Regions from separate parts of the Mesorhizobium sp. M0909 genome, predicted to be linked through region 1. Evidence: predicted binding sites of a transcription regulator. Region 1 holds the regulator's gene; each other region holds the start of a gene.
The links. Region 1 encodes PhoB, which activates phosphate uptake and scavenging genes when phosphate is short. Its sites were predicted from a motif close to TGTCATNNANCTGTCAT; they were not measured.
Positions count from the first base shown of each region.

Region 1 (2,269 bases):
AGCCGGAAGTCATTCTGCTCGACGAACCGGCTTCGGCCCTCGACCCGCTGTCGACGGCCAAGATCGAGGAACTGATCGACGAGCTGCAAGCCGACTACACGATCGTCATCGTCACCCACAACATGCAGCAAGCGGCGCGCGTGTCGCGCCAGACCGCCTTCATGTATCTGGGTGAACTGGTCGAGTTCGACCGGACCGAGAAGATATTCACGTCGCCCCGCGAGAAGCGCACGCAGGACTACATCACCGGCCGCTTCGGCTGAGCCGTTCCGATCATGCATATGAGGACAGGACCATGGGCGAACACACAGTCGCTTCTTTCGACGAGGATCTCGAGCAGATCAGCAAGCTGATCCGCGACATGGCCGACCTCGCCGGTTCGATGGTCGGCGGGGCGACCAAGGCCCTGTTGAATTCCGACAACGTGCTGGCGCAACGCGTCGTCTCCGACGACGCCATCATGGATGCGCGTCAACGCGAACTGGACGATCGCGCCATCACCCTGATCGCCAAGCGCCAGCCAATGGCTCACGATCTGCGCCATGTCGTCGGAGCGATCCGCATGGCCGGCGACCTCGAACGCATCGGCGACCTTGCCAAGAACATCGCCAAGCGTGTGAGCGCGGTCGGCCTCAGCGTCACGCCGCGCGACCTATCGCATTCCATCGATGCGATGGCGCAGCTAGTGCTCATCCAGGTGCAGGGCGTCATCGAGGAATATGCTGCAGGCGATGCGGCCGCGTTGGCCAAGCTGCGCGCCGCCGACGAGCGCATCGACGTCAAATACACGTCGGTGTTCCGCGAGCTGTTGACCTACATGATGGAAGATCCGCGCAACATCACCGCTTGCACGCATCTGCTGTTCTGCGCCAAGAATCTCGAGCGGATCGGCGACCATGTCACCAACATCGCCGAAAATGCGTATTATGTGCTGACCGGCGAGCAATTGCCGGTCAATCGTCCGAAGCAGGACGAAACGACAATGCCTGCACCGGTGACATGATGGGGGTGCCCAGCCGATGATCGCACCACGCATAATGGTGGTGGAGGACGAGGAGCCGTTGGGCGTGCTGCTCCGCTACAATCTCGAATCCGAAGGCTACCAGGTCGAGGTGGTGACACGCGGCGACGAAGCCGAGATCCGTTTGCAGGAAAATGTGCCCGACCTTCTGGTGCTCGACTGGATGATACCGGCGGTTTCCGGCATCGAGCTCTGCCGCAGGTTGCGCGTGCGCCCCGAAACCGAGCGGCTGCCGATCATCATGCTGACCGCGCGCGGCGAGGAGAGCGACCGGGTGCGCGGTCTTTCGACCGGCGCCGACGACTATCTGGTCAAACCGTTTTCGACACCGGAATTCATGGCCAGGGTCAAGGCGCTGCTGCGGCGCGCCAAGCCGGAAGTGCTGTCCAGCGTGCTGAAGGTCGGCGACATCGTGCTCGATCGCGAATCGCACCGGGTTTATCGCAAGAAGAGCGAGATCCGGCTCGGGCCGACCGAATTCCGGCTGCTCGAGTTCATGATGCGGCATCCGGGCCGCGTCTTCTCGCGTAGCCAGTTGCTCGATAATGTCTGGGGCGAGACGATCTATATCGACGAACGCACCGTCGACGTGCATGTCGGGCGGCTGCGCAAAGCCGTCAATAACGGCCGCATGCCGGATGTCATCCGCACCATCCGCGGCGCCGGCTATGCGATCAGGGAAGATTGACCCGCCTGGTCAGGCGACGTTCCTTCTGACGCCGGGCCTCATTTGCGCGCCCGGCGCGAAAATCTCCTGGTCGACGAAGCTTAACGCCCGCATCGCGCAGCCTTCGCGGATCAGCGGCAATTCGTTTGGCTCGGTGTCGAAGGAGATCGAGCCCGAATGCTGGCCACCGGCGGTCTGGGCGATGGCCTTGCGCAAGGCCGGCTCGATCAGATCGAAGGCAGCGGCACTGGCGCCGACCATCGCGACCGGTGCTGGATCGATCAGCGCGAACAGCGAGCCGAGACCGAAACCCAGCGCTTCGCCGGCCTTGCGGTAGGCCTCGCGTTCCGGCCCATCCTTCTCGCGCGCGCGGGCCGCCAGAGCGCGCATGTCGGCGTCGCTGACGTCGGCGATAGGTTCGCTGTCTTCGCTCATCTGCCTGGCGTTGCGCCAGATGGCATAGTTGCCGGCATAGGCTTCGACGCAGCCGCGCCGCCCGCAACGGCAGAGCGCTCCGCCCGGACGATGGATCATGTGGCCAAATTCGCCGCCCGAGGAATGCGTCCCGGTGAACAGTTCGC
Region 1 is NZ_JAMYOA010000001.1:360,648-362,916, forward strand. Features, by position in the region: gene pstB (phosphate ABC transporter ATP-binding protein PstB) at 1-263, shown strand, start outside; gene phoU (phosphate signaling complex protein PhoU) at 296-1,003, shown strand; gene phoB (phosphate regulon transcriptional regulator PhoB) at 1,020-1,709, shown strand; gene NKH83_RS01870 (ROK family protein) at 1,719-2,269, opposite strand, start outside.

Region 2 (2,269 bases), on a different contig from region 1:
CGCCAGCGAGGGAGTCGGTGTCCGCACATATTGCTGGTAGGGAATGCTGCCCGCCGGCAGGAAGGCGTTGGAAAAGCCGGTCAGGGCCTCGAACTCGATGTTGGCCGTCATGCCGCCGAACTCGGGCGAGAACATGTAGCCCGTGCGCAGGGCCCGCACATTGGGGATAGGGTCGGGTGTGATGGTGACGCCGGGCAGCTTGGTCGGATCCCAGAAGGATTCGCTCATCACGACGATGATGTCGGGCTTCTCGGCAGGTACCGAGGCGGTCACCTGCGGTTTGCCGATCGCTTCGATCGCCTTGTCGGAATAGCCGGGCGGCGCCGAGACATGCGCCATCGGGACGTTCAGCGCGAAGGCGAGCGCAAAACCGTTCGAGGCATAGTTTTCCTTCTGGTCCCACATAATCGGGATGATCTGCAGCCGGTCGCGCGTCCACGAGAAGGTGGCATAGTCCATGATGGAGACGAAGAAAGCGATCAGCGGCACCGTCAGCGTCAGCCGGGCAAGGCGGCCCTTGTGGCTGAGCGCCGGAACGCGGCGGCGCCATAACCGCCAGCCATAGACGAGCAGCGACAGCCCGCCGACGATGCCGATCGCCAGGGCAATGGCGGTTCCCGGGCGGTCGCGGACCAGGAGCGGCATCAGTGCCACGATCTGCCGGGAATAGAGGAAATCGGTCGGATAGAGCGGATCGCCGAGATAGAGCGACTTCTGGTGGCCGACGAACGCCAGCGACAATGTCAGCGGCGCGACGATCATCAGGCTCTGATGGCTGCGGCCGAGCACGGCGTCGAGACCGATGAGGATCAGCGCAAAAATGATGATCGTGGTCCAGCCGGGTTTGAAAGGCTGCAGAAAGAAATCAATGGTGCCGGCAAAGTTGCCGCGCACGATCAGTTCGATGGCAAACACCAGGATGGCCGCAGCCAGCAAGCTGATAAGGCCATAGCGGATGACAGGCCATCTGCGCGCCGGCAGATAGCCAGTCGACGGATCGCCTTCAAGAAACTGTGGCGCCGCCTCGGCTGCGCTCTGCTTGGTCTTTGCCACTTCAATAGTTCCCCGGCCCGCAACAAAGGCGTCACTCGATTGTCATCGAACTGTCACGCAAAGCCTAGCGCCTGCGGCGGAAATAAGAAGAGCCAACAAACAAATCGTGAGCGGTTTTCATCATGAGTGATCGCCAAAAAGCCTGCCGAAACAGGCACTCGGCCGACGCTGAGCGGTCAAGGTTGGACTTGACTTGGGCGCACGCCTTGCGTCACAGGCAGCGAGAACCAGCAGCTGGGAGCCGACCATGGCCATCGCATTCACCTTTCCGGGGCAGGGCAGCCAGGCCGTCGGCATGGGCAAGGACCTCGCCGATACTTTTGTGGAATCGCGGCGGATCTTCGAGGAAGTCGACGACGCGCTCGGTGAAAAACTATCGCAGCTGATCTGGGAAGGCCCGGAAGAGACGCTGACGCTGACCGCCAATGCTCAGCCGGCGCTGATGGCGGTGTCACTCGCCGCAGTCCGGGCGCTGGAGGCGCGCGGCTTCTCCCTGAACGGCAAGGTCACCTATGTCGCCGGCCATTCGCTCGGTGAATATTCGGCACTTGCGGCCGCTGGTTTCGTTTCGGTCGCCGACGCCGCCCGGCTGCTGCGTATCCGCGGCAATGCCATGCAGGCGGCTGTACCGGCCGGCGGGGGCGCGATGGCGGCGATCATCGGGCTGGAACAGGCCGACGTCGAGGCCGCTTGCGCAGAGGCCGCCCAAGGCACCGCCAAAGATCCCGCGCAAGCCTTGGTGTGCCAGATCGCCAACGACAATGGCGGCGGCCAGCTGGTGATCTCCGGCGCCAGGCCGGCGGTCGAACTGGCGGCGAAGCTATGCACGGAGAAGGGCGCCAAGCGGGCGCTGATGCTGCAGGTTTCGGCGCCCTTCCATTCGGCATTGATGAAGCCTGCGGCCGAGATCATGCGGGAGGCGCTGGCCGCCGTGACTAAGAGTGCGCCCGCCGTGCCGCTGGTCTCCAACGTTACGGTGACCCCGACGAGCGATCCCGACGAGATTGCCCGCCGCCTCGTCGAACAGGTGGTCGGGCGCGTGCGCTGGCGCGAAACGGTGGAGTGGTTCGGCAGCAACGGCGTTGCGACGCTTTACGAAGTGGGCGCCGGCAAGGTGCTGTCGGGGCTGGCCCGCCGCATCAACCGCGATATTGCCACCACTGCCATCGGATCCGCGGCGGATGTCGAGGCGGCGCTGGGGGCGCTTGCATAATCA
Region 2 is NZ_JAMYOA010000003.1:201,072-203,340, forward strand. Features, by position in the region: gene NKH83_RS05550 (LTA synthase family protein) at 1-1,053, opposite strand, end outside; gene fabD (ACP S-malonyltransferase) at 1,301-2,266, shown strand.
Region 2: NKH83_RS05550 (LTA synthase family protein) is a predicted target of PhoB. The motif match lies at 1,094-1,110, and genes of this name have one in related genera.

Region 3 (2,269 bases), 280 kb from region 1:
TCGGCCCCGACCTTCTTGGTGCCGTCGTTCCAGACGACGAGGCCGAGCGGCATGTCGGCGGCGATGATTTTCCAGGTTGCATTGGAATTCGCCAGCTCGCGCTTCAGCCATTTCGTCTGTTGTTCGCCGAGGATGCGCGATTGCGGCGTCATCGTCTCCTGCATATTCGGACCGTTGGGGCCGCGATAGGAACGCATGTCTAGGAAGAACACATCGAGCAGCGGCCCATAGGCGATTTTGCGGTAGACACGGCCGGGCTCAGACGGCTCGTAGCGGATCGTCGTCATTTCGTGGAAGGCGCGCGCTGCGCGTGCCGCCAGTATATGGATGGATTTTTCGGTGTAGCGGTCGTCGGCGCTCAGATCCTTCGAATCCGACCAGTTGTTCACCACCTCGTGGTCGTCCCACTGGTAGAACGTCGGGCAGATGGCGTTCAGCGCCAGCACGTTCCTGTCCATCAAATTGTATTTCCACTGACCCCGGTATTCATCCAGCGTCTCGGCAACCTTGCGTTTTTCGTCGATCAGCACGGTGTTCTTCCACTTGCCGCCGCCGGGCAGGTCGACCTCGTCCTTCATCGCGCCATCGGCATAGATCGTATCGCCCGAATGCAGGAAGAAGTCCGGCGTGTGCTTGGCGATCGTGGCGTAGGTCTTCATGCCGGTGTCGTCGATGCCCCAGCCCTGGCCGGCGGTGTCGCCCGACCAAGCGAAACGAATGTCGCGCTTCGAGGCAGGTGCCGTGCGGAAGCGGCCGACGATCGGCTCGGAAACGGCGTTGATATCGGAAAGATCGGCCGCGACCATGCGGTAGAAGATGTCCTGGTCGGAGGCGAGATCGGTAAGCAGCCGCTTCACCGTATAGTCGCTGGCCGGCGAGCTGTCGAGCGGCGCCAGGCGGACGGCATTGGCGAAGCTCTCCGTCGGCGACACTTCGAACATGACGCGCGACGCCCGGTCCGTGCGAGCCCAGACTATGCCGCTGGTCGCGTCGACGTCGCCGGATTGGATACCGTGGGTAAAGGCCGGGCGCTGATTGGCGCGCGAGTAATAGGGAAGCGCGAGGCCCGACGCGCCGACCAGGCCAACGGCGCTGGCCGACGTGACGAAAGCGCGCCGCGTCATCGAAATCTTGTTCATGGCTGTCTCCTGGATGGCGTTGAACGTCGCCGCCAAGCTCCAGCTTCAATGTTTCAGGCACATTTCGAAACGATGAAGGTTTGATAACAGTGAACAGGCGGGCGATCTCCCCCTCAACGGGGGAGATTAGCACTCAACTGTCGCACCCTAAGCCGCCTGCGGTTCCGGCTCGAAGGCCGGGCGGCTGGTGTTGATCAGCAGCGAGATGCAGGCGGCGGCTATTGCCGTCATACCGGCGATCAGGAAGGCAAGCTCGTAATTGCCTTGCAACTCGCGCATGGTACCGCCGAAGAAGGCCGCTGTCGCGGCGCCAACCTGATGGCCGGCGACGATCCAGCCGAAGACGATCGGTCCGCTGCGGTCGCCGAACGCCTCGTTGGAAAGCCTCAGCGTCGGCGGCACCGTGGCGATCCAGTCCAGTCCGTAAAACACGGCGAAGATGATCAGGCTGGTTGCCGAAAAGCCGGAATAGGGCAGATAGATCAACGAGAGGCCACGGATGCCGTAATAGACGCCGAGCAGCTTGCGCGGGTCGAAACGGTCGGTGAGCCAGCCCGATAGCGTCGTGCCGATCAGGTCGAAGATGCCCATCATCGACAGCAGGCCGGCGGCTTGCACTTCGCCTATGCCCATGTCGCCGCAAAAGGCGATCAGGTGCGTGCCGACCAGCCCGTTGGTGGTGAAGCCGCAGACGAAGAAAGTGGCGAACAGATACCAGAACACGCGCGTGCCGGCGGCGCGGCGCAGCGTGCTCAGCGTATGCGAAAGGAAATTGCCTTGCGCGGCCGGCGGCGCCGGCGGCACGTCGTCGGCATCGGCGCCATAGCGGACCATGCCGATCGAGGCCGGGCGCTCCGGCACCAGCATATAGACCAGCGGCACCAGGCAGGCGGTGGCCACTGCAATGGCGATGGCGACCGGCTTCCAGCCGCCTGACTGGGCGAGCGAGGCGAGCAGCGGCAGGAAGACCAGCAGCCCGGTGGCGCTGGACGCCGACATCAGTCCCATCACCAGGCCGCGATTGGTCTTGAACCAGCGGTTGACGATGGTTGCGCCGAGCACGGTGGCGACGGCGCCCGAGCTGACGCCGGAAAACACGCCCCAGGTGAGGAGCAGATGCCAGGGCTTGG
Region 3 is NZ_JAMYOA010000001.1:79,566-81,834, reverse strand. Features, by position in the region: gene NKH83_RS00395 (alkaline phosphatase D family protein) at 1-1,139, opposite strand, end outside; gene NKH83_RS00390 (MFS transporter) at 1,287-2,269, opposite strand, start outside.
Region 3: NKH83_RS00395 (alkaline phosphatase D family protein) is a predicted target of PhoB. The motif match lies at 1,212-1,228, and genes of this name have one in related genera.